DNA from 3 places in the Thermostichus sp. MS-CIW-30 genome. Region 2 is predicted to be linked to each of the others. Evidence: riboswitches for the same ligand, from Rfam matches in the RefSeq annotation. Region 2 holds a riboswitch; each other region holds the start of a gene.
What was found. A riboswitch is a leader RNA that binds a small molecule or an ion and turns the genes downstream of it on or off. The one in region 2 is predicted to bind cobalamin.

Region 1 (10,469 bases), on a different contig from region 2:
GTAGGTTTTGAGACTGAAGGGATCCCTTAATCCTGCTTTCCTGTCCCTGCAGAAGGGCCGGGCTGCCAGAGCTGGTATTCTTTGGCCTGTTCCAAGCGCACATAAAAAGGCCGCATTTGCCGATCCAATGCCTCCACTTGCTCGGGGGAAAAGGCTTTCCAATCAGCGCGGCTGGCCCAGCGGAGGATGAGGTGGACAAGTTCAGGATCCTGCTGATCCAGCCAAACTTCTTTGCCCAGAAAACCCGGATGCCGGCGCAGGGCGGATCCCCAAACCCGCTCGTCTTGCTCAAGAAAGGCTGCTTGCCCACCGGGAGGAACCCGGAAGCAGAGATGTTCGATGGCGATAGGGCCGGGCGGGCTGGGGCAGGTCGACATAGGAGCAGAGGCGGCAAAGTTAAAGATGGGCCCTCTCAAGACTCCAGGGGGGAAGCAGTCAATCGTTGCAGGGTGGGAATGAAGTCGGGGTAGGAGATGCGGGCACAGTCGGCTCCCCTGAGGAGGGTGGATCCCTGCGCTCCTAGAGCTGCCACCATCAGGCTCATGGCGATGCGGTGATCCTCGTGGCTGTCGACCTCGGCCCCGTGAAGAGGGATCCCTCCCTTGATTTCCAGGCCATCAGGATATTCAGTGACCTGGGCTCCCATGCGGCTCAGCTCTTGGGCTATGGCAGCCAGACGGTCGCTTTCTTTCACCCGCAGCTCTGCGGCATCGCGAATCACCGTGATCCCCTCGGCAAAGGCCGCCGCCACCGCCAAAACCGGGATCTCGTCGATCAGGGTGGGGATGAGATCGCCGGCGATGGTGCAGCCGCGCAAGCGGGCCGAACGCACCCGCAGATCTCCCAGGGGCTCGCCGGCCATTTCCCGGAGGTTCTCAATTTGGATGTCAGCCCCCATCTCCTGCAACACCCGTAGTGCACCGGTACGGGTGGGGTTGAGGCCCACATCCCGGAGCAGCAATTCGCTCTCGGGCACAATGGAGGCGGCCACCAGCCAAAAGGCTGCCGAGCTGATATCTCCCGGCACCTGAACTCTCTGGCCCACCAGGCGGGATCCCCCCACCACGGCCACGGTTTTCGCCTCTGGATCCACGTGAATGTCGGCTCCGAAGGCCCGCAACATCCGTTCCGAGTGGTCCCGAGAGAGAGCCGGCTCGGTGACTTGGGTGGTGCCTTCTGCCAGCAGGCCCGCCAGCAAGAGGCAGGATTTCACCTGCGCCGAAGCCACCGGGGAGCGGTAGTGAATGCCCTTGAGGGATCCCCCTTGTACGGCCAAAGGTGCCAACGTCCCACCGGCCCGTCCCCAAATGCTGGCCCCCATCTGCCGCAGCGGTTCTACCACCCGCCCCATGGGCCGCGAGCGCAGGGAGCGATCGCCGGTGACGGCAAAAAAGCGCCCGGCCTGGCCAGCCAGGATCCCCAGCATCAGGCGCAAGGTGGTGCCGGAGTTACCTGCATCCAACACGTCTGCCGGTTCTTGCAGCTGGCCCAGGCCAACTCCCCGAATGCGAACACACTCGCTGTTAAGCTCCGAAATATCTGCCCCCAGCGCCCGAAAACAGGCTGCCGTCCTGCGGGGATCCTCTCCCAGCAACAGCCCTTGGATGGTGGTTTCTCCTTCGGCCAGGGATCCCAGCATCAGGGCGCGGTGGGAAATGGACTTGTCGCCGGGGATGCTCACTTGGCCGCGCAGGCCCTTGGCCGGCGAGAGAGTGAGGATATCGGTAGAAGAAGAGTGAGTCAACACAGCAACTCTGATGGCAGACTGGGCAAAAGCGGCAGCAGTCTCATCTTACTCAGGCCCGGACTCATGCCCCAGAGATCTTACCAGGGATCCCAAGACAGCCTGTCTTTTGACGGCAACCCCTCTTTTCCCAGAGGATCACCTTAACAACATGGATTCCTCGGTCGGGGCCTGGCCTCGGCCTTTTTTTTTTGCAGATACTGAACTTTGTAGCAGCAGAAATAGAACCCCCGCAGACCGTGCTTGGCAAGGTGTATCAACACGACTCTGTTTTGACCGAGGAGGTGATGGCCTACCTGCAACCCCAGGGGGGCGGCACTTTTCTGGATGTGACGTTGGGAGGGGGTGGGCACAGCTTGGCGCTGCTGCGGGGGGGAGCTGCCCGAGTGGTGGGGTTGGATCGGGATCCGGCGGCTCTGCAGGCGGCGCAAGCGCGTTTTGCAGCAGAAGGGATCCCCAGTAGTCGCATCCAACTGTGGCACCTCAATTTTGCCGATTTCGATCTGCAGCAGCATGGCTTTCGGGATGAGCAGGGGCAGGGGATTCCCTTCGATGGCATCGTGGCCGACTTGGGGGTGAGTTCGCCGCAACTGGACTGCCCTGAGCGGGGATTTAGCTTTCGCGGAGAGGGGCCGCTGGATATGCGCATGGATCCCAGTACAGCTCAGGAGACTGCCGCCGATTGGGTTAATCATCGCCCGGTCGAAGAGTTGATCGAGATTTTCACCCGTTACGGCGAAGAGCGATTTGCCCGCCGCATTGCCCATCACATCGAGCAGGCTCGTCCCCTCGCCACAACTACCCAGTTGGCCCAGGTGGTTTGGCAGGCGGTACCTCCGGCAGCTCGGCGAGGCCGCATTCACCCGGCCACTCGGGTCTTTCAGGCGTTGCGCATTGCCGTGAACCGAGAACTGGAGGCTTTAGAAACCTTGCTGGCCCAAGCTCCCACTTGGTTGAAACCCGGCGGCAGGTTGGCCGTGATCAGCTTCCATAGCCTTGAAGATCGCCTGGTGAAATGGGCCTTTCGCAGGGATCCCCGTTGGCAGGTGCTCACCCCCAGGCCCTTGTCCCCTTCCGAACTGGAACGGCAACGCAATCCACGGGCCCGCTCTGCCAAACTGCGAGTGGCTGCCCGCAGCAGTCAGATGTAGGTTTAGGTTGGTTCTCCCGCTCTCAAGAGATCGGCTACCGTGAAGCGGACAGCTGTCCTGCTGAGGCCGGGAATCGGGAGAAGGGGGTTGCTATTGGGGGATGCGGGGAACTAGGGTGAAGCGGAACCGGCAGTCCTGCACCGTCGGATCCCTTGGTGTGTGTGAGGTTAAGCCCTATGGTTAGCCAGCCTTTGAACGCAGGTCTTGATCGTCCCAAAAGCCCTCGTCGCCACAGACAGCCTTCTGCTCTGAGCCGACCCCTCTCCGGTACAGTTCAAGCCAGCCGCACCCAGCCTTTGGATTTGAAGTTGAAATCAGCCCATCCTCGCAGCCAACATTCGGCTTGGGCAGAACACCTAGCTTGGTGGAAGCAGATCTCCACAGGGATGGCTATCCTCTCTGGGGTTTCAGTGTTAAGCCTTTACAGTTGGACTGTGCATACCCAAAGCCGGTGGAGCCAGCGTTACCAGGTGTGGCAGCAGATGCAGCGCAACGAACGACAGTTTCTGCTGACTCAAGAATCCATTGCCAATTCTCTGCGGGAAATTGCCGACCGCTCCGAAATGGTGCCGCTGGTACCGGATCGGATGATCGAGGTGCCGATTGCCTCTCCCAGCCAAGTTAAACCGGATCCAGCCCACCAGACGACAGCCCCGCCTGAAATCGAAAAAGCTCCTCTTTTCTACCCGGTTGGGTACTAGTCCAATGAATCCCGTGGACAGCAGCCAAGCCACTGCTCCCCTCTTACTCTCCCAAAGGCTGTGGATTTTGCAAGATCTCAGCGTATCTCTATCCTCCCTATCCTTCAAATTCTTCAAAAGTCAAGGGATCCCTGGGCCTCGCGATCTGGAGTAGCAGCGGGCTATCCTTCAACTGCTTACAAAGCAGTGAAGAAATCTGGCCTAAATGGGATGTGGCCCATCCGAAGCCCTGGGATTGCCGTTGGGATCCCGTTCACCCCTGGAGATGACATCCCCCCTGGCAGGATAGGAACTCCAGAGCAGGGGATGTATGATGCCTAGCACGGCTTTTTCGGAGCAATCGCAGAGAAAGCTGTACCGACAGGTTGTCCTGGGGATCAGCCAGGGCATGTAAAGGGGAAAGTCCGGTGCAAATCCGGCGCTGTGCCGCAACTGTGATGGGCTTGGGCTAGACCCATGCCCTCAGTCAGGATGACCGCCTGCGGTTCTGGCTCGTCTTTCTTCCGCGTCGCACGGAATCAGGAGCTTCAAGAAAGAAAATGAATCCCATTCTAGGTCTCAGCCTGGCGCTGGGGGGTCTTGTTTTGGGGATCCCAGCGTGGGCGCAGCCGGCGGCCTCTTCACCTTCAGCTCAAGAGGTGTTGGAAACCGGTGTTAGCGCCGAGATTTTAAATCAACCCGTCACCACACCTTTTCGCCGTCCTGGTTTGCTGCGGGATTCTTCCCGCCCGGTTTACGTCATTACCCGCCAGCAAATTCGAGAGCAAGGGGCAAGAACGGTTCAGGAGGCCCTGCGCTACCTGCCCGGGATCCTCAGCGACGGCACGGCAGGAACCCAGTTGGGAGCCCTTAGCTCCCAGTTTATGCGGGGAGGACGAACGGCCCAGGTGTTGGTGCTCTTGGATGGCCGCCCCATTAACGACCTGGGCTTTTTTGGCGGGTTCGATCTGTCTCAGATCACTACAGATGTGGTCGAGCGTATTGAGATCTCTCCAGGTGGGGGCTCCACTTTGTATGGATCGGACGCGGTTGGCGGGGTCATGAACATCGTAACCCTGGAGCCAAAGCCGGGATCCGAGACCGTGCTGGAAGCGGCTATCGGCAGCTACGGCCTCAACGAGCAAGGGATCCAGAACCGCGGCCAGGTGCAGGATCTGGGCTGGGTGGTCAGCTATCGCCGTCTGCAGAGCAACAACGACTTTCCTTTTGAAATTAGGCGTTTGGGCAAAGCCGGCAGGCGGGAAAACTCGGCGGTGGAGTACCACAACCTACAAGCCAAACTCACCTGGCAACTGGCAGAAGGCCAGGTCCTAACCGGAAATGCCCTTTATCTCAATAAAGCGTTTCAGGTGCCCGGCAGCACCGAGTTTCCCTCCCCCGATGCAGTGCAAAACACCAACGACCTGCTGTTAGATCTCAGTTGGCTGTGGGATCAAGAGAGGGGATCCCTGCAAGCTAGGGTATTTTTTGACGACCTCAACTATCGCTTCAGCGCCCCACAAAGCCAGGGATCCCGGGATGAGATCTCGCGAACGGGGTGGGGATCCCAACTGCAATACACCTGGAAGGCTGCTGAAAACCTGGAGCTTACTCTAGGAGCAGACTACCGATCCATTTCAGCTCGCAACACCACCTTCTCCTTTGCCAGGGGATCCACCAACGTCAACTATGACAATACCGTGAACCAAGGGGCCCTCTTTGCCCGCCTGGATTACAGGCCACAGCCCAACTTTTATCTCAACTTAGGTGTTCGCCAAGATTCGAGCAATCTGGTCAACGGTTCGGCCACCTCTCCTGCCGCAGGGATCCGCTGGGTTTTGGCAGAAGGCACCACCCTGAGGGCCAATTATGCCGGCAGCTTTCGCACCCCCTTGATCTCAAACTTATTCTTTCGTTTGCGGGGCTTTTTTGAAGTCGACGGCAACCCCAATTTGCGCCCGGAGCGGGGAGAGAGTTTTGACATTGGCCTGGATCAGGCTCTGGGAGATTTTGGCCTGCTGCGCTTGACCTTTGCCCATAACCGCATCCGCGATGGCATCACCTTTGTCAGCACCGGCCCGAGCAGGGGAACCTACGAAAACATTGAGCTCGTGGAATACACAGGCATAGAAGCAGCCCTGGATTTGCGATTGGGGGAAAACTGGACTCTTTTTGCCAACTACACCCTGAACGATCCCATCATCCGCTCGGCGCTGGATCCCAAAGCGGTTGGCAAACAGCTAGCCTTCGTGGGAGCAGACAGCTTCAACCTGGGCCTGAGCTACCGCGATGCAGAGGATCGGTATGCCTCAGTTTTCCTGCATCACATTGGCACTTTCTTTACCAACAACGCCAATACCCAATCTCTGCCCGGCTACACCAACCTGGCTCTGCGGGGAGGGATCCCGGTTGCAGAAAATCTCGCTCTCGAGGTGGGAGTCGATAACCTGCTGGATGAGCAATATGAGGTTTTCCCCGGCTACCCAGGAGTGGGTCGCACCGTTCGGCTTAATTTAAGGGGCCAATTTTAGAGCGACTTGAGGCTGACTTTTAGCTGTCTAACTCACTGCTGAATCCTTGGCCAAGACATTGAGATCGTCTTTGCCTCTTCTCACACCCTTTGCTTGGACAGAAACCTATGACTATATCAAGGAGCACCATGTCTCGATCAACTTCCCAGTTGCCCATCCAAGCTGGCAGCGCTGCTCAGCAACCCAGCGGTCATTATCTCTGGGTTTGCATCACCTGCGGATCTCGGTGGGTTAACGGCCAAAAAGAAGGGATTAGCAAGGGAGAAATGCTGCTGTCTGCCCTGCAATCTCAAACCCTCAATCCTCAACTGACCCTGAAGCCGGTTGCCTGTATGAGCGGCTGCAGCCATGCTTGCGTTGTTGCGTTGGCAGCACCTCAAAAGATGACCTATGTTTTTGGAGATCTGGATCCAAAAGATGTGGAGCTGATTCTGCAGACAGCAGAGCTCTACCTCACCAAGCCAGATGGGATCCTACCCTGGGCCGAGCGCCCTCTCAAAAAAGGGGTGATTGCTCGTATTCCACCACTGCACTGAGGAGCTTTCTCATGGCCACTTTTACCCCCTGGATAACCCCCCTCCATCAAGCTTGGCAGGAAGTTTCTCTGACGGGTTGGACAACCCTTTATGAAGGGATCCCTGCCCACATCGACTGCTTGGGGCCGTTGCTCTACGAGCTGTTTCAAGAGCACTGGGCCGAGATCCAGGTGGGCCATGTGGCGGAAGGCGGGGTGCTGGAGCTGGCTTTCAAGAAACCTCCAGCTTTGTGCGTGCTCTACGATGGCTATCTAACCGTTGCCACCGAAACTTGGCACCTGCATTTGTGCCTGGAGGAGCACCAAGGCGGCCCCCATCGCAAGACCCCACCCGAGCTGCGCCGCAAAAGATTGGTTAGCCGTGCTGCTCTCTACCGGCGCCTCAATCCCCAAGGTCAGCCCCGCATGTGGGGGATCCAATTCTGGAATGGAGCAGAAGAGCCTTTGCTGCAGATTTTTCTGCCCAGCCCCTTTTTGGGGCCAGAGGAAGACTACCTGCCGGAAGGCAAAGCAGATTACCAAAAGCTTTCTCTTTACGAGCGCATCCGCGCCATCTATGTGCAGGGGAAAGAGCGGATCCCCTATGAGGATAACCCTCTTAAACGTCCCTACCTTGCTGTTTGTCGTTCCAGCCGTTGTTATCCTTCCCGCAACTACCAACCGGTTGTAGAAGCTCTGGAATCCGCCCTTCGAGAAGCCAACCTGGACGTACAGGTTATCACCTCAGGCTGCTTGGAAGTTTGCCAACAGGGGCCGGTGGTTTTTTACTCCGGAGATTGCACCTGGTACAAGCGGGTTACTCCCCAAGTAGCTCGACAAATTGTTTTTGAGCATTTGCTTAATAGCTGTCCTCTGAAAGACCACCTTTTTCCAGGAGATTAAAGCATGATTGGCCTGCAATCGAGTGCTCAACCTATCCCCAGATCTTGCCGCTTGATCTCAGCCCCACTTTGGATACAAGCTGCTCAAGATTTGGCCCAAGGCTGGTTCTGGCCCAGCTTGTTTACCACCGTCGGCTGTCTCAGCAATATTGCTTATACATGTACCCTTCCCTTTGTAACTGTTGGTATTGTTGCAGGCACAACTTTAACCCGCCAAAGGGCAATCATTAGTGCTTTGATGATTTGGCTGGCCAACCAAATCTTTGGCTACACCTGGCACAACTATCCCCGCACTCCCGATTCGTTTGCCTGGGGGTTGGTGCTGGGGATCGGCACGGTGGGGATTGCTCTTGCTGGCGGTTACCGACCTCTGTTTTCTCAGTCCAAGCCGCTTCGGCCAAGGCAACTGCTGCTGAACTATCTCTGGATCCCGGCCATGCTCATCTTGGGGTTTCTGGCTTTTGAAGGGCTGATTTTGGCAGCCGGCCTGGTCTTGGGGGGAACGGAGGGCTTGACCCTGTCCATCCTGGGCAAAATCTGGTTGCACAACTGGCTGTGGACAGGACTTTGGATTGGGATCCACACCCTGCTGGTGTGGGATAGAGGACGTCGCCGGGTGTGGCTGGGAGAGGGGAAACTTCGGTAAGCCGCTCCCGTACAAGCTCTTCCCATCCCGTCAGCGGTGCGGAGCACTTTTGCAGTGATCTGGAACATCCCCAAGAGGGATCCAGGCCAAAATAGGGGCGACCTATGTGGGAGGGGATCCCTTTGCAACTCAGTCGCGTTAACAGTGAGCATGACTCTAGTCAATGATACGCTGGACTATACTGAAAATAATGTACAGTGTGTTCAGTATGGCTGCTTGGTATGGCTAGGTATGTAAAACCGAGAGAAGCGGCGGATTATTTTGGGGTGTGTCTCCACACTTTGAGGCGATGGGAACAGAAAGGCTGGATCAAGGCAATACGTACACCATCCGGCAGGGCGAGAAGGTATGACCTCGACAGCTACATCAAAACGCCAAGAAAAGTCAAACGAGTCGTTTTGTACGCCCGAGTCAGCAGTCGAGGGCAGAAACCAGACTTGGAGAGACAGATTGCAAGACTGGTTAACCTCTATCCTGGAGCCGAAGTGGTCGGAGAGGTTGGCGGCGGTCTCGACTTCAAAAGACCAAAGTTCCTTGCCTTATTGGAACGAGTTCGTGCGGGAGATGTCGGAACAATTGTGGTCGCTCACCGGGATCGACTCTGCCGGTTTGGATTTGAGTTCGTTGAGTGGTACTGCCGTCAATACGGCTGCGAAATCTTGGTTCTCGATGACGATCACCTTTCTCCCCAACAGGAACTGGTTGAGGACATCCTCACCATCCTGCACTGCTTCAGCAGTCGGCTCTACGGACTCAGAAAATACCGGGCTGCAATCGAGAAAGATACGGATTTATCCGGAGCCAGCGCTGGCTAAAGTTTGGAAGCGGTGGCAAGCGGCGTGCCGGTACTGCTACAACCAAGCGACTGCCTATCAGCGCCGGCATGGTGTTCCAAGAACGGCCAGAAAGCTGCGGGACATCATCCTGCACTCCGACCTGCCCCAGTGGGTAAAGGACGCCCCCTGCCACATCAAACAGAACGCGGTCGTCGAGGCGTGGCTGGCGTTTCGCCGAAGCAAAGACGCGAGGTTTCGCAGTGTGCGGGACAGGTCACATACGCTGCAGTTCAACGCCGGCAACTTTCGCAATGGAACGTGGTATCCGAAACTCACCCGAGGTTTGGCGTTTCGTGCATCCGAGGAGATGCCCAGAGAATGGGCACGTGGGACTGAACTAATGCGGGTGAAAGACAGATGGTATGCCATCTTTCCTGAGCCCGTGAACGAGCAGTGTTCGTTAGCAAAGGGGGTGGTTGCGCTTGACCCTGGGGTAAGAAGTTTCTTTACAGGGTTTGATGGGGCGGGCTTTGTAGATATCGCCAAGGGAGACTTTGGCAGGATCGTTCGGCTGTGCTACCACCTAGACGATCTACAGTCCAGGCTGAGTAAAGCACCGAGACTCAAACGTAGGCGAATGCGGCAAGCGGTGTTTCGTCTGCGGGAGAGAATCAGGAACTTGGTGGACGAGTGCCATCGCAAGGTAGCGGCGTTCCTGACGGATAACTACCGATTGATATTCCTCCCCACTTTCGAGTCAGCCAAGATGGTTGCCAAGGCAGGGAGGAAGTTTGGTAGCAAGACGGCAAGGGCGATGCTCACCTGGGCGCACTATCGGTTCAAGCAGTTCCTGAAGTTTCAAGCCCAAAAGAAAAACGTGGTCGTCGTGGAAGTATCGGAGGCGTACACCAGTAAAACCTGTACTAAGTGCGGGCACATCCACACCAAGTTGGGTGGCGCAAAGGTGTTTAGATGCCCAAAGTGCAGCCATAGGCTACCACGAGATTGGCAAGGCGCTCTGGGTGTTATGCTCAGAGCTTTGCGGGATACCGCCTTTCTGTTCGGAAATGGACAGAATGCTATCGCTTCACCGTTGAGCAGTAATGGTCAGCAGTGTTCAGCGTAAATGTATCAGCATTCCTGCCATCCTCTGCTCTTGGCTTCCCAACGCCTCTTGCTGTTCAGCGGCAAGGGAGGAGTGGGCAAAACAACCTTGACCTGCGCGCTGGCTCGCCAACTGGCCCAGGTGGATCCCCAGCGCCGTCTGCTCCTGATGTCCACAGATCCCGCCCACTCGTTGGGGGACGTGCTGCAAATCTCGGTTACGGATGTGGCCCAACCCTTGCCGGATCGCCCCAATTTACAGGTGCGGGCTTTGCAGGCGGAGATTTTGCTGCGGTCTTTTCGGCAAACCTATGGGCCGGCCCTGGAGCTCATTGCCGAGCGGGGCAGTTGGTTTGGCCGAGAGGATCTGCTGCCGATCTGGGATTTAGCCTGGCCGGGGGTGGATGAGCTGATGGCGATT
Region 2 (10,469 bases):
ATCTTTGCGGCTGAAGAGATGCGGCAGTTGGAAAAACAGGTGGATCTGGTGCTGGATGACGATGCCCCCCGCCGGGCCAAGGTCTCTACGGTAATCGATTTGACCGGATCCGAGCCGCTGGTGGTGCGGGCCGGGCTAGGGTATGAGCAGGTGGCAGATCTAAATCTGAAACCCGTAGAAGAAGACGGTTGAGGGCAGCCGGATCTGGCGTTCTCTAAAATGGGGTTGATGCCTTGGAGTGTGCTCATGGCCCTGGCTCAGCAAAAATCGGCTCTGCTGCACCTGCTGGAGGCGACCGACCGGGGCCGGAAAGTCTCCCCTGAGCAGCAAGCCCAGATCCTGTCTCAAATTGCCGTCCTAGAAGCGCTCAACCCCACCCCCAAGCCAACATCGGCCCCTGAAGGGTTGGAGGGGAACTGGCTCACCCTCTTTACCACCAGCACAGCTCTGCTGCGGCTGGCACAGTTGCCTTTTTTGACCACCGGCGAGATCTACCAGTGTATTCGGGCCAAAGCTGGACGGGTCTTCAACGTGGCGGAGATCCAGGGATCCGGTTGGCTGGAGGCTTGGATGCCACGGGGAGTCTTGGCTGTATCAGCGCGCTTTTACCCCGAATCTGAGCGCCGGGTGAGGGTGATTTTCGAGCGATTGGTGCTCGGATCCCAAGCTTTGATGAGCTACGAGATCGAGAGTTTTCTCTATTTGCTCGAGCGGGCTCCGGAGCGGATCCCGGCTATTCAAATCGATATCCGCCGCCGCGAGCCAACGGGTTGGCTGGATATCACCTATTTGGATGAAGATTTGCGGATGGGCCGGGGCAGCGAGGGGAGTGTATTTGTCCTGAAACGGGTGAGTTGAGACTTCGGCTAGCCGGAGGGCTTAGAGGGTTCCGTTTCGGCTATTTTGTGAGATAGGTTTTGGGTTAGGGTGAAGCTTATTTCCTGTAGAACTTGCAAGGCGCGGTAGGACTCCCGCAAAGCTTGCAGCTCTTGCTGAGTTTGCTCCAGTTGCCGGGCTTTTTGCTCCTGTAAGAAGCGCAGCCTTTGATTTTCGGACGCCGTGCGACGCAGAACGTGCTTGAGTTTCTGCTTCTGCTGCTGAAGCCGAGTCCGCCTCACCTCCAACTGCTGCAGTTGGATTTCTTGGAGTTCCAGTTCTATTTTCAGAGTGGCGACCTGCATCTGGAGTTGGCGAAGTTTTTGGTTGAGCTCTGGCTCTGGTGTGGGTTTTGCCGACTCAGGGCTTGGGGAAGAAGGTGATGACAATTCTTGTAGGGGCTGCAACTGTTGGGCCTTGGCCTGCGAAGCTTGATCCTGGTGCTGCTCGCCCTGCAGTCTTACTTGAGTGTGTTCGCTTACTTCGGTTTCAGTTTCCGTCTGCTGCTCAGCTTGATCAAGAATTTGTCGATCGCGGATCTGGGTTTGAGGATCCTCGTCAACCGACTGCAAAGGGAGAGAATCCTCCTCGGGTTGCCGAGGGTTGCCGCCATAATCGGCAGGATCAAAGGGAGACAGGGTCGCCACCAGCGATTCTCGAAAGTCGCTCCAGGAAGCCGACTGCAGACCCATCTGAACCACCTGCCAAACCCCATAGGCAGACCCAATTCCAGCCAGGATCCCAGGGATCCCGGCCAAGGATAAGGAAACCTTGGGCAGGGTGGGCAGGATCTGATCCAGCAGCCCCACCACCAGGGCGAAAACAAAGATCCCGCTCCCCGCGGCAGCGGCACCTGAAACCCAAGAGGAGCGGGAGAGCATCATCGTTTTTTCGTCATCACAACCGCTAGAGCGGGAAAACCAGGTTCAAAAATGGCCTGTCTGCACTCAGTTTATCCCGCCAGCAGCCTCTGTTTCCCTCTTAGGGCACCTGCCAAGCCCGTTGGTGGTAGCCCTCTAATTGGGCCCAGGGATCCCCAGCCGCTGCGTGGGTGTGGCCGTGCTGAGGGTGATGGTGAGAATGAGGGTGGTGATGGGATCCGTGCCCGTGATGGTGGTGATGATGCTCGTGAGGATGGTGATGGGTATGCCCAGCTCTGACCTCTGCGCTCACGGCCAGGCGAAACTTGCACAGGTGGCAGTTCATCGGGGTTTGGCCCTGCAGGGCTTCCTGCTCCAGTTGCTGCAGGCTGTGCAGCACCGTATCCACAAGGCCCAATTCCGGCAGCATCAGCCAGTCGATTTCCGGCTGTCGTTGTCGTTGTTTCTCCACTGCCGCCTCGATTTTTTTCACCAACACCCCCGTAAACAGAAAGTAGGGCAGCACGATCACCCGGCGCGGCTGCCAGGACAAGGCCCGCTCCAATCCCACGGGCAGGCGGGGATGGGTAATGCCGATAAAGCAAGTTTCCACAGCGGCAAACCCAGATCCTTCCCAAAGCAACCGGGCCAGTTTACAGGCTTCGGCATTGGCCTCGGGATCGCTGGAGCCGCGACCCACAAACAGGAGCACGGTTTCTGCTTCTGGGATCCGCTGCGGTTGGGCAGCTATCAGAGCAGCCAATCGGTCTCGCAGCAGTTGCAGGATCTCGATGCGGATCCCCAGCGGCCCACCGTAACGAATGCGCAACTGGGGATAGAGGGCCTGCAGGCGATCCAATTCCATCGTCACATCGAACTTGTTGTGGCGGGCCCCAAACAGCAACAGCGGCAGGGCCACGATCTCCTGCCACCCTTGGGCCAAGCACTGCTCTACCCCCTGGGCAATGGTTGGCTGGGTCAGCTCCAGAAAACAAGGGATCACCGGTCGATGGGGAGTGAGGGATTGGTAGACTTGGGCCAACTCCAGAAAGGCTTGCCGCCCTTCAGGGTCGCGGGATCCGTGGCCGATAAGCAATAGGGGCAATGAAGGAGAAGCAAGCTGCCCAACCGAAAGGGGAGGGGAAACACTGAGGGTATTCAACACAAAAAACTCCGTTCCTTGTGAATCGCAAGGGGTACAGGACAACGGCAGGTGGGTGTTCTGGCTGAGGGAGGGATCCCATCACAGTTGCGTCACAGTGGCGGACTTGCACCGCGCTTTCCCCAGTCTGCCTGAGCCTTTTAGGTTAGCTTGCCGCTTGCCATTCACCAAGCTCCCGGGGGGGATGTTCTTGCCTGCCAGAAGATAGCCCTGAGGCATGAGCGGTACGGCAGACTCATGCTCAAAGGGCAGCAAAACTGTTGCCGCGCTAATCCCCCTTGCCCCTGGGAGAGGGCCTAACGCCGGCCCGCTGGTCTGGGGGGCTGAAAGTGTCGCAGGCGCAGGGCATTGGCGACCACCGAAACGGAACTCAGGGCCATGGCTGCCCCCGCCAGCATGGGGTTGAGCAGCCAGCCTGTAAAGGGATAGAGCGCCCCAGCGGCAATCGGGATCCCCAGCGTATTGTAGATAAAGGCGAAGAAGAGGTTCTGGCGGATGTTGTTGAGGGTGGCCCGGCTGAGTTGAATGGCAGTGGCGACTCCCCGCAGATCTCCCGACATGAGGGTAATATCGCTGGCGGCCATTGCCACATCCGTACCCGTAACGATGGCGATCCCCACATCCGCTTCTGCCAGAGCCGGAGCATCGTTAATGCCATCTCCCACCATCGCCACCCGCCGTCGCGGTTGTCTTAGGCTGCGTATGTAAGCGGCCTTCTGATCCGGACGGACTTGGGCAATTACCCGCTGAATGCCTGCCTGCCGGGCAACCGCTTGGGCCGTGGTGGGGTTATCCCCGGTTAGCAGGATCACCTCTAGACCCATCTGTTGCAGCTGTTGCACTGCCTCAGGAGAGGTGGGTTTGAGCGGATCGGCAATGGCCAGCAGCCCCACCAGGCTCTGGGATTGGGCTACGCCGATCACCGTTTTGCCCTGGCTTTCCCAATTCTGAACCCGCTCTGACCAAGAGGGATCCCAAGGGATCCCCATCTCCTGTAGCCAGCTCAGCCGACCGATGCGGATCCACTGGTCTTCCACCCAGGCTTCTGCCCCACTGCCTACCCTTGCCTGAAAGTGCCAGGCAGGAGGGATCACAATTTTTTCGGCTTCGGCTTTCTGCACCACCGCCTGGGCCAAAGGGTGTTCCGAGTGCCGCTCTACTGCCGCTGCCAGGCGCAACACCGTCAGGGGAGAGGAGCCATTAGCCCAAATATCGGTGACGGTAGGGCGACCTTCGGTCAGGGTGCCGGTTTTGTCCAAGACCACCGTGCGCAAGTGGTGGGCCAATTCCAGGCTGTCGGCACTTTTCACCAGGATCCCCAATTCTGCCCCTCGTCCCGTGGCCACCAGGATCGAGGTGGGGGTTGCCAACCCCAGCGCGCAAGGGCAGGCGATGATCAGCACCCCAATCGTGTTCACCAAGGCCAGCGTCAGGTTGTCCGCCAACACCCACCAGAGCACAAAAGTTAGAACTGCCACCCCGATCACTGCCGGCACAAACCAGGCAGTCACCCGATCCGCCACCTGTTGAATTGGGGCTTTGGATCCCTGAGCTTCCTGCACCAGGCGCACGATCTGGGCCAGAACTGTGTCTTTGCCCACCCGCCGCGCCTCCATCACAAAGCTGCCCGTCTGATTCAGCGTTGCCCCAATCACCTCATCCCCCGCCGACTTGAGTACAGGCAGGCTCTCGCCGGTCACCATCGACTCGTCGAGGGTGGAGGATCCCTCTAGGATTACCCCATCCACCGGCACCTTCTCGCCGGGGCGCACCCGGATCCGATCCCCCACCTGCACTTCCCGAATCGGAATATCCTGCTCCACCCCATGGCGAATTACCCTTGCCGTTTTCGGTTGCAGCCCGATCAGCTTGCGAATGGCCTCAGAGGTTTGCCTTTTGGCCCGTTGCTCCATCCACTTACCCACCAGAATCAGGGTGGTGACCACCGCCGACACTTCGTAATACACATCGGGATGCAGTCCCTGCCGATGGAAAGAGTCGGGGAAAACCGTTGGGAAAATGGAATAGAAGAAAGCCGCGCTCGTCCCTAAGGCCACCAGCGTGTTCATATCCGCCGAACGCCGTTGCCAAGCGGCCCAAGCGCCTCGATAAAAATGCTTGCCCACCCAAAACTGCACCGGAGCCGTCAGCAGCAACTGCAACCCAGGATTGTGCAGCCACATGGGAAAGCCCGGGATGTCCATCCCCAGCATCATCGGCAGGGATCCGATCACCAGCACCGTGCTGATGCCCACCCCTATCGCCACCTTGAGCTTCAGTTCCCGTTCTGCGGCCCGTTGGGCGATCCGCTCTGGATCCGACAGATCGTCCAGCTGCCAATCCTCCTGGATAAGGCGCGCCCGATACCCCGCCCGCTCCACCGCCCGAATCAACGCCTGCGGATCCACCAGCCTGGGATCCCCTTTGACGGTGGCCTGCTCGCTGGCAAAATTCACTGATCCGTGGGACACCCCCTGCACCTGAGCGAGGGCCTGTTCGATGCTGCGGGCGCAGGAGGCACAGCTCATCCCTTGCAGGGCCAACTGCCAAGTGCCCTCAGGAGAAGGCGCAGAGGCCGATAGTGCAGCCGATGACTTTTCAGGGGCAGGCATGGCAACACCTTGTTGATGAAACGACAGCTACTCTCCACCCTGGGCAGGGCGAAGGCAGCCATCTGTACAGGAATTCAAAACAGACGCCCGACCGTTCTCGACCCAGCCTTGACTAGGCCGGGGGATATCCCACCTGGGTGAGGGCCTGCCGCAAATCGCCCACAGGCCGCTCAGAAGTAATCCGCACCTGTTTGGTTTTGGGATCCCCTTCCACCTGCGCCTGGGGATCCAGTTGCCGCACCGCTTGCGCAATGGTGTCTATACAGGCCCCACAGGCCAGCTTGGGCACCGTCAAAACAACCTGCATCTTGGAAAACCCCCCCAATGCCACTGAAAGGATGCTAAACCTTACAGTGGGCTGGAAGGTCAAGAGGGAGGCTGAGGCTCGTCCATATTCCAGCGGTAGTCCACCTGATAGCCCCGCTGTCGCCACTCTTCCTCCAGTTGCACCTGTTGGGTGAGGGCTTTGCGCAGGGAGTTGATCAGCTCTTGCGTGCGGCCTCGGTTGCCAAAATCCTGTTCTTCCACTGCCGGAAAGGTTTGCCGCTCCAACACCCGCAGCAGAAATTCGTAGTGGATATGAGCCGGCACAGGAATACGTTTCATCGATCCAAGCAATCCTTAGAGATCAATTGTTCTCGCAGAGATCCATTGATAAATGGTTTTCATTCACTGAGATGACAACAGGTGGCGCACAGCTTGGCCGGGATCCGGCTGGGTCACCAGCGCTTCCCCCACCAGCACAGAGCGCACCCCCCAGGCCCGCAACTGCTGCAGATCGGCAGGGGTATGGATGCCGGACTCGCTGACCACAGGCAGATCGCCAAGGAGCTCCGAGTGGGCGGCCAACAGGTTGCGCGTTGTGTTTAAGTCCACCGCAAAGGTTCTCAGATCGCGATTGTTGATGCCAATGAGCACCTGCCCCCTGGAGTCTTGCAGTTGAGGCAAACGCAACACCCGCTGCAACTCTTGGGAAGTGTGCACCTCCAGCAGAGCCGCCATGCCCAATTGCCGAATCAGCTTGAGAAAGTAGCCCAAATCCGCATCCGAGAGAATGGCGGCAATCAAGAGCACCGCATCTGCCCCCAGGCTGCGGGCCCAGAGGATTTGGTAGGGGTAGAGGATGAACTCCTTGCAGAGGATGGGGATCCCTACTGCCTGACGGATCCGGCGCAGATACTCGCCGCTGCCCTGAAAGAACCGCTCATCTGTGAGCACCGAGAGGCAACTGGCCCCACCGGCTTCATAGCTCTGGGCAATGGCTACCGGGTCAAAGGGATCCCGGAGAACGCCGCGGCTGGGGGAGGCTTTTTTGACCTCGGCAATCAAGGAAACAGGGTGAGGCGACTGGGTAAGAGCCGCCACAAAATCCCGCACCGGCGGGGCTTGATCCAGTTGCCGTTGCAATTGCTTCAGGGGAAGCTGCTCCCGTTGGCGCTCCACCTCCTGTTCTTTGTGCCAGACGATCTCTTCCAAAATGTGGCGCGGCTTGGCTTCCGGCGCTGTTGTCTGGTACACCTGAGAGGCTACGACCACCGGCGGGGCAGGAGAACGCCGACGAATAGAAAGCGGCTCACCTTGCAGCTCCATACAAACCCTGAGCAGAACCCTACACCACACCCTAGACTACCTTAGTGCTCCGCCACCGGTTTGAATAGCTACCCCAGGCATCCCCAAAACTCATCTGGCGAAGGCGTTTTTTTTACCCTATGGTTGAGTCTAGAAAGGTGGTGTAGTCTTTGTGCGCCTCGGCGAGCCATGTTCTGGCGGCCGTCCATTTTTCCCCGGCCAGGGGCAGTGGCTCGGTGGGGTCAAGGCTGGTCCTGTCCATGCTGTTTTAGAGGAGTTCAGGCGTGCTGTACCTAGCAGAGCTATCCAAGCCGATTGGATTTGCCAAGTCGTCTCTGCAATTGCTGGCCAAGCAGCAGCAGGACAATACCTGGGTGGCCGTGAACGAAGAATCCATTACCTTGGAAGGCCGCATCGCCCAGGAGGCTGGGCGCTTCAAGGATGGGTCATTGGTGCTGGCGGAAATCTCCGGCAACCGTCAGGTCGCCCGCATCAGCGAAGCCGCTCGCCAACTGGTGACCTATCTGCAAAACTTCAGCCAACTTCAGCTCAGAGCCCGCAGCCAGGAAGAGGAGATCGAGGTTTGGAAACAGTCCCTCACCTTTCAGGCGCATGAGCTTACCCGCCGCGAGATGGAGCTAGCAGCCCAGGAAGAAGAGGTGCAGCGGCTGTATGAGCAATACAAGAGTGTGGAGGAAGATCGCAAACTTCTGGACAGCCTCAAAGAGGAACTGGCAGCCCAGCAAGCTTACTTGGCTGAACAACAGCGCCTGCTCGGAGAGCAGCGGGAAGCTCTGAATCGGCAGCGGCAAGAGTTGGAAGCCCAGTTGCAAGAAGCTCGCTCCAGCCGCTTGGGGGAGGCAGAAGCAGCGCAGCTACAGGCTTTGGTGCAGCAGCTCCAGGAGACTCTACATCCGGCTGGGGATCCCTTGGCGCTTCTGCAAAGCTTGAAAAGCCACATTCAGCAGCAGCAGGAGCACTTGAATCAACAGATTGCCCAACTGGAAGCAGAACGTCAGCAGGCCCAGGCCCGGCAAGACGAGCTGGATCGAGACTACCGCGCTTGGCAAGAACGCCACACCGCTTGGTGGGGATCCCGACAATCCCTGGAGCAAAGCCAAGCAGAGTGGCAAACTCGACGGGGATCCCTGCGAGCCCATCAAGAGCACCTGCAGAGGATTCTCCAGCAGCTGCAATCTCAAGAGAGCCTATACCAGAAAGCCTCTCGTCTGGTGCAGGAGTACGACTTTATCGTCGATGGCAGCAGCAACGGCAGGGCTGGGGAGCCGGCGATCTCGGTCGAGGAGCTGGCGGCTTTGGTCAGCCAACTGCGCCGAGATTACGAGCAGCGGGCGGCCCAGGTCAGCCAGCAGCGGGCCGAACTGGAGCAAAACCGGCAAACCCTGCGGGAGCTGCAAGAGCGGCTGGCCACCGCCTCTCCAGAGGAGCGGTTTGACATCGAGATGGATATCGACTATGCCCAGTCTGCCTGCAGTGCTTTGGAAGAAGCCCTGCTGCCTCAGGAAAAAAACCTGCAGCGAGAGTATGAAGAGTTGACCCGCCAGGAAGCCCGCCTTAGACAGCTGCAAAATCAAGCTGCTGCCCCGGTTCAGGTCGATATTGGGCCGCTCCTGGAACAGATCGGCAGCCAGAAGCAGGATCTTCTCCAAGAAAAAGGTCGTCTGCAAACCCTCATTCAACAACTGGAATCGTCCTTGCCTTCTCAGCAGGAGCAGCTCGCCCGCCAACGGCAGGAATTGGAGCAGCAGTGGCAACACCTGGAGCAAGAGGAGGGATCCCTGCGGGCGCGCGCCCAGGCCATGGCAGAAACCTGGGGTCGCCTCAATCACCTGCAGGCCACCCTCTACCCAGAGCGGGATCGGTGGGCAGCGTTGGCGGGAGAATTGGCGCAGTTGGAGACGGAGCTGAGCCAACACCAAGCCAGAAACTCCACCGCACGCGACCACGTCCAGCAGGTACACTCTCTCTTGGCTACCCTCGCGCAGGCGTGAGGGAGTTCACGTTTCCTGTGGGGGGTGGGGAGAACCGGCGCAAGCGGAACTACGGCCTTAATTGAGGAAAACAAATCTGGTAAAATTCGCTAGCACCCTGCAGCCACTGGGGCTCCCAATTCTCGGGCGAGGGGACTGCAGAGGTTAGTGCGTTTTGCCCCGCTTCCTGCTTGCAGTTGCCAAGGATATTCCAGTGTGAGGTCAGCTTGTGCGAATTGCGGTCGATGCGATGGGGGGTGACTACGCTCCCGAAGAGATCATCAAGGGCGCCCTGCTGGCCCATCGGCAGCTCCGGGTCGGGATTGCACTAGTCGGTCGTCCAGATTCCCTCAAGCCCTTTCTGCCCCAACCCTTGCCTGCTGGGATCACCATTGTGCCTGCCGAAGAGGATGTGGGCATGGCGGAAGAGCCGCTGATGGTGCGCAAAAAGCCCAAAGCCTCCATCAACATCTCGATGCAACAGGTGCGCTCCAACCAAGCGGATGCCGTGGTGGCCGCCGGGAATACCGGAGCAGCGATGGCTGCGGCCTACCTGAATTTGGGCCGGCTGGCAGGGATCGATCGCCCGGCCATTGGCGCTCTTTTGCCCACTTTGAAAGGCAAGCCGGTGCTGCTGCTGGATGTGGGGGCCAATGTGGATTGCCGGCCCCGCTTTTTGGAGCAGTTTGCCCGCATGGGATCCCTCTACTGCCAGTGCGTGCTGGGGATCGAGCGTCCGCGGGTGGGCCTGCTCAACATCGGCGAGGAGCCCAACAAGGGCAATGATTTGGCTCTGGCCACCCACCAGCGTCTGGCCCAGTTGCCAGGGATCCATTTCGCCGGCAATGCCGAGGGGCGGGATGTGCTGACCGGGGAGTTTGATGTGGTGGTGTGTGACGGCTTTGTGGGCAATGCCCTCCTCAAGTTTGCCGAAAGTGTTGGCCAGGTGATCACCCAGGTGCTGCGGGAGGAGCTGCCCCGCGGCTGGCGCGGCAAGTTGGGCTGCTGGCTGCTCCGGCCCAACCTCAAGCAGGTAAAGCGGCGCATGGACTACGTGGAGTATGGCGGTGCTTTGCTGCTCGGCGTCAACGGCATCTGCGTGATTACCCACGGCAGCTCCAAGGCGCCGATGGTCTACCACGCCATTCGCCTGGCCAAAGAGGCGGCAGAACAGAAAATCCTACAGCGGCTGCAGGCGGAAATGGTTGACCCTCGCGAACCTGAATCCAACCCCAGGCGGCGCACCCGGCCCCTTCAGGTCTACTCTGGCTCTGGCCCGGAAGTCTTGCCGTTGGGATCCCTGGAAAGGACTTCCTCCCGCTGTCCCGAACCCGTGGAAGATGCCCAGCCATAGCCTCCCGACCGTGCGGCTGGTGGGGGCAGGGGCTGCCCTGCCGGA
Region 3 (10,469 bases), on a different contig from region 2:
AGAGCACACTGGCCAGGAGAGGCATCCGTCCTGCGTCTGGTGGGGTTGTGGCAACCTGGCACAGAGGGGACGAGGCGGCGGCAGATGGATCGGGCTCAACATCTAATGCCGCAGGGTGAGGCAGATCCAGGGAATCCGTCCCCCTGTTGTCCTCTGGACGGTGCGGAGCCTCAACGCCATCGGCAGCCGTAGGTGCAGGTTCCATCGGCTCTGGCTGCTTATTCACCCCCATGCGCGAGAGCAGATCCGCCTTGGTGGGGCCGGTGGGCAATTTTTTTTGGGAGGCTTCTTGGCAGTAGCCATGTTAGCGGGCCTCCAGCACAGCCTTGAGGATCTCGCGATAAGGTTGGGCCAGGAGATCTTCCCCTGCCTCCGCCAAGGACCAGCCCATGCTGTTGGTTTGCTGCACCACTGTACTTTGCCGCACCGGCGTGAAAATGGGGATCCCTTGCATCATTTCCGCCAAGGCTTCCACCGCGGCCCGCGACATTTTGGTGCGGTTGTTGCCCACCCACTGTTCCCGTGTGGGGAGCACCCCCAAAAACTTGGGCACATGAAAATCCAGCTCTTCCAATTCTTTCAACAGCACCAGGGTACTTAGGGCCCCCATCACCCCCTTTTGGGTACACTCCGTCGGCACCACCAACAGATCGGCGCTGAGAATGCTGTTGTAGGTGAGCAACCCTTTCGAGGGGGGGCTGTCGATGACCAAAAAGTCATACTCCGGCAAAATCGGTCGCAAAGCCCGCTTCAAAAACAGCTCCCGCCCCGGCTCCATCACGATCGCATCCATAGCCCGCGAGAGACTGTAATCGCTGGGGGCCAACCACAGCCGCTCCTGGCGATCCTCATTCAACGGCGGACGGATAATCTCCCGAATGTGAACCCGATCCGCCCCCGGCAAAATCGTCTCGGCAATGGTGGCCGACTCCGACAGATCCGTCCAGCCCATCCACTGGCTCAGGTTGCCCTGTGGGTCAAAGTCAACAGCCAGCGTCTTGCCATGCTCGGCCAGCATGATGGCCAAGTTGAGGGCGGCTGTGGTCTTTCCGGATCCCCCACTCAAACAGGCAACGGTGATGACAAGCGCCGTTCTGCCAGACATGAGTTATCCCCTCGTAGCCCATCCCCTAACACTATAGCTAGGGTTAAGCAACAGTGTTCACACTTCAGGTAGGGATCCCGCCGCTGGGAATGGCCTACAGGGATCCAGCCGCTGGGAGCTGAGCTTCCTCAGTTCTTTTCGATCCTCGGATTGAATTCTCAGAGGGAAGACACAAACCGGTGCAGCCGCTGCAGCCCTTTTTCGAGGGTGGTGCGATTGGCAGCATAGGAAAGGCGAATGTAGGAATCTGCCCCAAAGGCTACCCCCGGCACAGCAGCCACGTGGTGTTCCTTGAGCAGCTGCCGGCAAAACTCCACCGAACTTAACCCGGTTTGGCCGATGTTGACAAACACATAAAATGCACCTTCTGGCTCCGGGCAAGTCACCCCCGGCAAGGTGCGGATCCCGTCCAGCATCAGATCTCGCCGCTGCCAGAATTCTTGGCGCATTTTTTCCACAGCTGCTGCCGATAGGGGGCTGGTCAGGGCTTCCAGAGCACCGTACTGGGCGAAGGTGCAGACATTGGAGGTGCTGTGGCTTTGCAGGTTGATGGCCGCCTCGATGATGGGCTTGGGCCCGGCCAAGTAGCCCACCCGCCAGCCGGTCATGGCGTAAGCTTTGGCGAAGCCACTGCTGAGAATCAGGCGCGGCATCAAGTCAGGGCAAAGGGATCCCAGGCTGATGTGGCGGGCTTGTCCATAAACCAGCTTTTCGTAGATCTCGTCGCAGATCACGTACAGATGGGGGGCGGAGAGGATCACCTCTGCCAGAGCTGCCAGCTCGTGCTGGTGGTAAACGGCTCCGGTGGGGTTGGCCGGCGAGTTGAGAATCAGCAGCTTGCTGCGGGGGGTGAGGGCCTGGCGCAGTTGGGCGGCGGTGAGCTTGAACCCCTGGGCCTCTTCCGTCTGCACCTGCACAACCTTTGCCCCTGCCAAAATGGCAATTTCGGGGTAGCTGACCCAGTAGGGAACAGGTAGGATCACTTCATCGCCGGGATCCAGCAGCACCATGGCCAGGTTAAACAGGGTTTGCTTGCCGCCGTTGCTGATCAGGATTTGGTCGTGGCTGAACTCCAGGCCGTTTTCCTGCCGCAGCTTGTCGGCCACTGCTTGGCGAAGAGCGGGGAGCCCGGCAGTGGGGCCGTAACGGGTTTTGCCCTCTTCCAGAGCACGGATGGCCGCGGCCCGAATGTGGTCAGGTGTATCGAAATCCGGCTCGCCTGCGCTCAAGCTACACACATCCAGCCCCTCTGCCTGCATGGCTTTAGCCAGAGCCGAAATGGATAGCGTGGGGGAAGGGGATAGATGGGCGACCCGTTGGGACAAGCCGGCAGCAGACACCATCGGTTGGGAAGCTCTTTGGTTTATTTTAAGGTTCTCAAGCGGGGCCAATCTAGACAGCTAGGCTACTGCGGTCAACAGGCGGGTACCATCCACCAACAGCAGTTTGTTGCCCTCTCGCTCTGCCAACAGATCCCAAAACTCGCCCGCCACAGCTCCGGGCAAGAACCCTTCCAAGCGCAATTGCAGAGGAGCAAATTGCTTGGTTCCCTGGGGCTTGCGCCGCACGGTCACCTCAACAAAGCCATCGTGGGGCTCGACAATGCCGCGGATGTTAAAGCCTTCCTCTGTGTCCTCAGGGGCAGGCAAAAACGGTTCTTCTTCCCACTCTGGGTCTTGCTCCTCTTCCGGCAGGGCCAGGATGCGGATGATGCTCAAGCCCAAAGCCCCCCCTGAACGCGGCTGCGGCTGCACGTAGTACCAGTAGGTATGGCCGCTCTTGATGCAGTGCTCGAAGGGGCCGAGAAGCTCGGCGCGTCCGGGGGTAGCCGGATATTCTGCTCCGTCAGAGGCAACCAAGGTTGCCTGCGCATAAGTCTTGGGGATCGATTTCAGGGATCCCTTAATCAGGCCCAAAGCGCGGAACTGGTAGGGGTGGGCGGGAGGAGGCAATGGGTTCATGGCGGCCAGATCTTGGAAAGCCAGGGAAGTAGAGTCCATCATCTTATCCTATGGCGATCCTCAGATTGGAATATCCAGGGCTTTCCTCAGCATCGCCTCCAGCTCATCGCCCTGCCGACTTGCGCACCGCGATCAAGCTGCTGGTGGTGCCCAGAAAAACCCCCATCCCCAACAACATCGACGGCAAGAGCCAAAACTCCAGTTGGCTGCGATCTGCCTGCATCACCTTGAGGAAGGGCAAGGCAATCAACTGCTCCAGCAGCTCCTGCAGCAACTGCTGGGATCCCAAGATCAATCCCCAAGCTCCCACTGCGCTGATCACCCCAAACAGGCACCCTTGCAAAATAAAGGGCAAGTAAATCCAGGCTGCCGTCGCCCCCACCAATTGCATCACCTCGATCTCCCGCCGCCGCGCCATGACGATGAGGCGAATGGTGGTGGTGATGACCGCCACCGCTGTCAGGGCCAACACGCCGGTAATGGTCAGGGATCCCAGCCGTAGCATGTCCTGGAGCTGGGCCAGTTGCTCCACAATGCGGTCGCCGTAGTAGACCTCATCCACCCCTTCCAGTTGGCGAATCTGCTCCGCCACTTCCCCCAAGGCTTCGGTGGAATCCGCCTTAACCCGCAGAGCATCCACCAAGGGGTTCTCCCCCAACTGGGTTTCCATGGCCGCCTCGTCTTGGATCCCCATCTCGATCAAGAGGGTGCGCCAAGCTTGGTCTTTGGTGATGACCTTCACCTCGGCCACATGAGGCAGTTGGGCAACCTGGGGTTGCAGCTCCACCCCCTGTCGTTCCGGCTCCAGATAGACGGAGATCTCCAGTTGTCCCCCCAGAGACTGCACCGTTGCATCCACACCCCAGGACAGCTCAACGCCGATCCCCACCAGGAACAGCAACACCAGCAGGGTGCTCACCGCAGCCCAGTTCAGCCAGCCCCCCCGCCGCAACCCCAAAAAAGTCTCCTGTAGGAGATAGCGGATTTTATTGAGAAATCGGGAGAGAGATTGCATGCTGTTCTCCATCCAACAATCAATGGGCTCAGACCCTTGCCCCCTGGAGCTCAACAGAGCCTGTGGAGAGCAAAATAGGGATCCCGGCAGCCCTCAGCGCAGATCATACAGGCGCCCTCCCTCCATGCGCACCACCCGGTGGCCGGCCCGCTCCACCAGATAGGGGTCATGGCTGGTCATGATGACGTAGCGGCTGCAGAGCCGTTCCAGGAGAAAGCGATCATGACTGATGACCAAAAGCCCCATCTGATGTGCCCGCCCATAGGCCAAGACAGCTTGCCAGATCAGGGCTTGGGTATTGGCGTCGAGCATGGCTGTCATCTCATCTGCAATCAAATAGCGAGTTTGTGGGTTGAGAACCCGGGCGATGACAACCCGCTGCAATTCTCCCCCGCTTAGCTCATGGGGATAGCGGTTGAGCCAACTGGGGGAAATGCCTAAGGTGTGGAGAACCTCTGGCTGGGGAGGAGGCCCTTCCCGCAAGACCTGAGCTATGCGCCAGTGGGGGTTAACGGCCTGCTCTGGATGTTGAAAGACAAGCTGCACTGGACAGTACCCTCGCCGAGGCAAAGGCTGCCCTGTCACACTCACCCGACCTTGGCTGGGGGTAAGGTAGCCCGCCAGCAACTTGGCCAGAGTAGTTTTGCCAAAACCAGAGGGAGCCATCAGCCCTACGACTTCCCCAAGTTCTACTTGAGAGCAATGCAGGGGGGGAGGATGCTTAGAGGATTCCGATGACTTCCTGCAAGACCGCTGGGTGAAAGGTGAGGTCTGGTAGCTCCAAAGGCTGCTGGCTTGGTGATGATTGAAGCACTCTACTCCCGTCTCTGAACTTCGTGATACGATGTAGCTCAGCTATCGGTTCTGACGGGGATCAGCCGCCAGAGGAAACGGGGAAAGAGCAGTGAGAATCTGCCGCTGTCCCGCAGCTGTGATCCGGTTTAGGAGAAGTTCTGCAGCAAATCTCTAGAGTCATTCGCTGCCGATCCAGATCTTGTCCCCCAAAACCGTGTCAGTCAGAATGCCCGCCGATGGTTTTTCTAAACTTCACAACATCTGCGAGGTACAGATGGTAACTGTCTTGGCTTTAGCTCGTTTCTGCTTTCGTTATCCTGAGCATTTTCCCGGCGTTGCTCCCACAAGCTTTCGGTACTCCTCAGCAGTAGAAATAAGTCCAAGAACCCAAGCAAGACTCTGAGCCAGTTGGCCGGGAGAGAGTAAATTTTGGGTGCTGTTGCACCAAGATCTATCAAGATCTATCAAGATCTACAGCCCGCCTACGCGAAGGAAAGAGTGAGATGTCAGGCTTCCTGACTTCAATTGGTGGCTGGCAAGTAGCCACTGCGATCGCTGGCTGCGTTGAGTATCTTTTTTGCGCAAAAGGCAGTGTTTTGTTGGGGTTCCAGAGGCAAGAGAGGAACAGCCGGTTTCTTCCTTGGCGGGCGGGATCCCAGTTGAGGGCGAATTGAACGCAGGAAAATTAGAAAACTCAGTATTTGGGATGGCACACAACATGACTGCACAAACCATGACATTGGGGTATGCCCGCATGGGCAAGCGCCGCGAGCTCAAAAAAGCTTTGGAAGGCTTTTGGAGTGGTGCCCTAGGGTCAGAGGCTCTGCTGGCTACCTTTTGGGATTTGGAGACTCAAGCCTGGCAGACTCAGCTACAAGCTGGGATTGATCACATTGCGGTAGGGGATCAGACTCTCTACGACCATGTACTGGACTGGGCCACCTGGCTGGGGCTGATCCCCTCTCGGTTCCGAGGTCTGTCGGGTTTAGACCGCTACTTTGCCATGGCGCGGGGGCGGGAGGGCCTGCCGGCTTTGGAAATGACCAAGTGGTTTGACACCAACTACCACTACTTGGTACCCGAAATTGAGCCGGAAGCCGATCCCAGTCCTAACTTTGGGGATTTTTTGGAAAGAGTTCGGCGGGCCCAAGGGATCCTAGGGGAGCGCACCAGCCCCGTTGTCCTCAGTCCAGTGACTTTGCTCTGCCTTAGCCAGCGATCTGGGGATCTGCGGGCGGACTTGGAAAAGCTCCTTCCTCTGTACCGGGATCTCCTCCAGGAGTTAAAACAGCTGGGGATCCCAGAAGTCCAGATTCACGATCCCATTTTGGTTACCAGCCAGGGAAGTGGCCTGCGGGAAGCTGTGGAAATGAGCTACCGCCAGTTGGCAACCGCCGGGATCCCTGTCCACTTGGTCACCTACTTCGATGACCTGGGGGAGACTTACCCCTGGGTGGTGCAACTGCCGGTGGCCGGCATTAGCCTTGACTTTACCCGTGGCCACACCCTGGATCTGGTAAGAACCTATGGCTTTCCGGCTGACCAGATCCTAGGTGCTGGCGTAGTGGACGCTCGGAATGTCTGGAAGGTTCAGCCTGAGACCGTCTTGGCCAGCCTGCGGGAGCTGCAGGGGGTAGCTCCCAACCTACGGGTGCAGCCTTCCGCTTCGTTGCAATTTGTGCCCCACGACGCTGCTCTGGAAGCCCAGTTGCCAGAACCCCTCAGAAATGTCCTCAGCTTTGCCGAACAGAAGCTGGCCGAAGTAGCTCTCCTGGCGCGAGCCCTCAACGGCGAAGACACTGCTGCCCAGCAGGCGGAAATCCAGCAGCAATGGCAGAGCTTTGCGCAGTTTAGCCCCCCCAACCCCCAAGTGCGCCAGGCTTTGGCCAACCTCAAGCTCCAGGACTTCGAGCGATTCCTGCCCTACGAGCAGCGCCTAAGTCGGCAGGTTCAGCTACCACCTTTGCCCACCACCACCATTGGCTCCTTCCCCCAAACTCCAGAGGTGCGGCAGTGGCGAGCTAAGTACAAAAGAGGGGAGGTTTCGCAGGCGGAGTACGAAGCAGCCATTGACGCTGAGATTGCCAAGTGCATCCGCATTCAAGAAGAGATTGGCCTGGATGTGTTGGTGCATGGGGAATTTGAGCGCACCGACATGGTGGAGTACTTTGCCCAGAAGCTGGAAGGCTTTGCCTTCACTGAACACGGCTGGGTGCAGAGTTACGGCAGCCGCTGCGTGCGCCCTCCCATTCTCTACGGCGACGTGGTTCGCCCCCAACCCATGACAGTGCGGGAATTCCAAGTAGCCCAGTCCCACACCCAAAAGCCGGTGAAAGGCATGCTCACGGGGCCAGTGACTATGCTCAACTGGTCCTTTCCCCGTGTTGATATTCCCCGGCGGGAGCAGGCTTTGCAGATTGCCCTGGCCTTGAGAGCCGAAGTGGCAGATCTGGAAGCGGCTGGAGCGGTGATGGTGCAAGTGGATGAGCCGGCACTGCGGGAGGGGCTACCTCTGAAAAAAGAACGCTGGCCAGAATACCTCAGCTGGGCAGTGGATGCCTTTCGCCTAGCTACCGGCGGGGCCAAGCCGGAAACCCAGATTCACACCCACATGTGCTACTCAGAGTTTGGGGACATCATCGAGCACATTGAGCGGCTGGATGCCGACGTGCTTTCCATTGAAAACAGCCGCAGCAACAACAAAACCCTGCTGCAAATTGCCCAGGCTGGGTATCGTCACCAGGTGGGCAACGGCGTTTACGATGTCCACAGCCCTGCGGTGCCGAGCGTTGAGCAAATCCTGCAGCAGCTGCGCACAGGACTGGCCCACTTGCCTGTGGAGCAAACTTGGGTTAATCCCGATTGTGGCCTCAAGACCCGCCGCTGGGAGGAGGTGATCCCCGCACTGAAAAATATGGTGGCTGCCGCTCATCAGCTAGGGGAGGAGCTTCTGGAAACCCAACCTGAGGGTCTGCGCGAGTAAGGCCCACGACCCGCTGATGTAACTGGTCGGGCTGGCTTGACAAGTCGCCGCGGGCGGTGCCGCTGTTGTGCTGATGCGGCTGGCTTAGGGCCTACGGTCTGCTGATGCAACCGGCAAAGCTGCTCTCCGGGATCTCAAAAAGCTTGTGAAGAGCAAAGTAGGGATCCCAGCAGACCCTCAGCGCAGATCATACAGGCGCCCTCCCTCCATGCGCACCACCCGGTGGCCGGCCCGCTCCACCAGATAGGGGTCATGGCTGGTCATGATGACGGTCACCCCAAAGGAATTGAGCCGCTCCAAAATCTGGAGAACCAAGAGGGAGTTTTCCGGATCTAGGTTTCCTGTTGGCTCGTCCGCCAGCAGCAGCACCGGCATGTTGACAATGGCACGGGCCAGGCTAAGGCGCTGCTGTTCCCCCCCCGAAAGCTCATGGGGAAAGTGATCTCGCTTTTCGGTCAGCCCCACCATCTTTAGGGTCGGCCCGATGCGACGGCGGATTTCTGCGGGGGACAGCCCTTGGGCGCGCAGCACGAAGGCCACATTTTCTGCCAGGGTGCGGTTGGCCAGAAGGCGATAATCTTGGAAAACCACCCCCAAGCGCCGCCGCAACATGGCCAGCGGACGCGGTGGGATGCGGTAGGGTCGCCGCCGCCCTTCAGAAGAAAAGAGACAGACTTGATCGACGATGACCGTGCCCTCGGTGGCCTGTTCCGCCCCGTAGAGTAGCCGCAGCAGGGTGGACTTGCCCGCCCCGGAGACCCCAGTTACGAACACAAACTCGCCGCGGCGCACCTCCAAGTTCACATCCTGAAAAATTAAGTTGCCGTTGGGAAAGACTTTGCTCACGCCCCGCAAGGACACCATGCTGGCCGGGGTTTCCAGGGATCCGGATTGGGTGCTGCTGTAAAAGCCCAGGGTGGCCTCTGGATGGGCTGGGGCAGGGGGATGAGGGGTCGGAGCCGTACCCGCCCAACGGTGTAAGCGAGGAGGATAGCCGATGTGCTGACCGATCATCATGGCAAGCGCCTACAGAGAGAAGAACGAGGGAGCGCCAGCAGACTAGGGGCGCAAACGAGAAGAGGGATCCCACAGCACTCGCCAGACAAAGCTGGGCAGAGCTAACATGCGTCGCCAGCGCCAGGGTTCCTGATAGAGACGATACAACCATTCCAGGTGATGGTCACGCCACCAACGGGGCGCTCGCCGTTTTTGGCCGGCCCAAATGTCCAAGCTGCCCCCCACCCCCATCCAGATGGCTTGGGGCAAAAGGGGACGCCACTTTTGGATCCACAGCTCCTGCCGCGGGGATCCCAGCCCCACCCACACCAGTTGCGGTCGAAATTCCTGGAGAGCTTGCAGAAGCTCTTTTTCTTCCTCGCTAGAGAAGTAGCCGTGGTAGCCCCAGAGGGCCAAAGCAGGACACTGGGCTTGCCAATATCGAATTGCTGCCCGGTTGACTTCCGGCCTTCCCCCCACCAGGGCCAAGCGCCACCCCCGTTCTGCCGCCAACGGGATCAGGGTTTCTGCCAGCTCGATCCCCGGCACCCGCTGGACGCGGATCCCCTGCCGCCGCAGGGCCCACACCACCCCAATGCCATCGGGGATCACCAGCTCCGCCGCTTGCAGCACCTGGGCAAAGGCGGGATCCCGCTGCGCCTGCATGATCATTTCCGGGTTGCAGGTGACCACTTGAGCGCCCTGCCCCTCCCGAATACGCGCCTCAATCCAGGTGGCGTAGCTCTGTAGGCTGGCCTCCGGCAGAGCAAGGTGCAGGTTCACGCCCAGAATCGCATGGATGGATAACGACACTACCGACCGAATGCTGGCCCCCACTGGAGCCGTTGGACACGCTTTTAAGATAGCCCGGACCTTCTCCCAGAGGGAGAGGGGAGTTCGAGGAGGCATTTCATGGCTATTTGACCACGAAAATCTCTTCCCTCAGGCATCCGCGGCGGCATCCACGGCGTATCTCCATCAGACCAGGCCGAGAGGGAATTGCCCGACCAAGAGCAAGTCCCTGAAGGTTGGTTGCCATCTTTCGAGACAGGAGACTTGAGATGAAGACTGCAAAGACTCCCTTCGCTCTGCCTCACTTGGCTGCCGAATGGGATCCCAGCCCTGCAACCTCCCGCCGCAGCTTGTTGTTGGCTGGTTTGCTGGCGGGCGTAGGTGGAGCAATTGGATTGCGCACCCTGCCCGGTGCCGCCCAGTCCAACACTGCCGACATCGCCATCCTCAACGCGGCCATTGACTTGGAACAGCAGGCAATCTGGGCCTACAAAACCGCTGCCGGCAAGTTGAGCAACACCGAGGTGGGCAAGATCGTGTTGGAAGTGGCCACCAAGAACCTGAAGGATCACGAGCAGCATCGGGATCTGCTGGCGGGCGCCGTGCGGCAACTGGGAGGGATCCCCTCTCGGGCCCGGGATAGCTACGACCTTTCCACCTACATCGACAACAAAGAAGGCAATCTCGACTCCGATGCCAACATTGCCAAGCTGGCCCTGGCTCTGGAGTTTGATGCAGCCTTGGCTTACAACGACGCGTTTACCCAGCTTTCCAACAAAGACCTGGTGGCTGCCGCCAGCACCATTGGCCCCAACGAAGTTG

Region 1: it holds a riboswitch for cobalamin, as region 2 does, so the genes downstream of both, ACVWXW_RS02800 (TonB-dependent receptor plug domain-containing protein) here and ACVWXW_RS06780 (sirohydrochlorin chelatase) in region 2, are expected to answer to the same signal.
Region 3: it holds a riboswitch for cobalamin, as region 2 does, so the genes downstream of both, metE (5-methyltetrahydropteroyltriglutamate--homocysteine S-methyltransferase) here and ACVWXW_RS06780 (sirohydrochlorin chelatase) in region 2, are expected to answer to the same signal.

Annotation. Positions count from the first base shown of each region.
Region 1 covers NZ_JBSRZW010000004.1:52,732-63,200, reverse strand. The annotation lists gene ACVWXW_RS02825 (DUF502 domain-containing protein) at 1-30, shown strand, start outside; gene ACVWXW_RS02820 (TIGR03792 family protein) at 27-377, opposite strand; gene aroA (3-phosphoshikimate 1-carboxyvinyltransferase) at 413-1,747, opposite strand; gene rsmH (16S rRNA (cytosine(1402)-N(4))-methyltransferase RsmH) at 1,984-2,895, shown strand; gene ACVWXW_RS02805 (hypothetical protein) at 3,072-3,596, shown strand; cobalamin riboswitch at 3,941-4,093, shown strand; gene ACVWXW_RS02800 (TonB-dependent receptor plug domain-containing protein) at 4,136-6,106, shown strand; gene ACVWXW_RS02795 (DUF1636 domain-containing protein) at 6,235-6,642, shown strand; gene ACVWXW_RS02790 ((2Fe-2S) ferredoxin domain-containing protein) at 6,654-7,523, shown strand; gene ACVWXW_RS02785 (hypothetical protein) at 7,761-8,168, shown strand; gene ACVWXW_RS02780 (IS607 family transposase) at 8,390-8,983, shown strand; gene ACVWXW_RS02775 (RNA-guided endonuclease InsQ/TnpB family protein) at 8,871-10,070, shown strand; gene ACVWXW_RS02770 (ArsA family ATPase) at 10,071-10,469, shown strand, end outside.
Region 2 covers NZ_JBSRZW010000011.1:41,808-52,276, reverse strand. The annotation lists gene ACVWXW_RS06795 (L-threonylcarbamoyladenylate synthase) at 1-192, shown strand, start outside; gene ACVWXW_RS06790 (PAP/fibrillin family protein) at 247-858, shown strand; gene ACVWXW_RS06785 (hypothetical protein) at 867-1,760, opposite strand; gene ACVWXW_RS06780 (sirohydrochlorin chelatase) at 1,858-2,901, opposite strand; cobalamin riboswitch at 2,932-3,067, opposite strand; gene ACVWXW_RS06775 (heavy metal translocating P-type ATPase) at 3,195-5,510, opposite strand; gene ACVWXW_RS06770 (heavy-metal-associated domain-containing protein) at 5,623-5,817, opposite strand; gene ACVWXW_RS06765 (DUF5340 domain-containing protein) at 5,877-6,116, opposite strand; gene trpC (indole-3-glycerol phosphate synthase TrpC) at 6,180-7,100, opposite strand; gene hmpF (pilus motility taxis protein HmpF) at 7,364-9,091, shown strand; gene plsX (phosphate acyltransferase PlsX) at 9,300-10,424, shown strand; gene ACVWXW_RS06745 (beta-ketoacyl-ACP synthase III) at 10,411-10,469, shown strand, end outside.
Region 3 covers NZ_JBSRZW010000037.1:4,697-15,165, reverse strand. The annotation lists gene ACVWXW_RS13100 (hypothetical protein) at 1-271, opposite strand, end outside; gene ACVWXW_RS13095 (ParA family protein) at 305-1,105, opposite strand; gene ACVWXW_RS13090 (pyridoxal phosphate-dependent aminotransferase) at 1,264-2,448, opposite strand; gene ACVWXW_RS13085 (hypothetical protein) at 2,506-3,108, opposite strand; gene ACVWXW_RS13080 (cell division protein FtsX) at 3,170-4,081, opposite strand; partial or broken gene ACVWXW_RS13075 (ABC transporter ATP-binding protein) at 4,175-4,777, opposite strand; cobalamin riboswitch at 4,924-5,128, shown strand; gene metE (5-methyltetrahydropteroyltriglutamate--homocysteine S-methyltransferase) at 5,595-7,859, shown strand; gene ACVWXW_RS13065 (cell division ATP-binding protein FtsE) at 8,037-8,723, opposite strand; gene ACVWXW_RS13060 (WecB/TagA/CpsF family glycosyltransferase) at 8,919-9,638, opposite strand; gene ACVWXW_RS13055 (DUF4439 domain-containing protein) at 9,917-10,469, shown strand, end outside.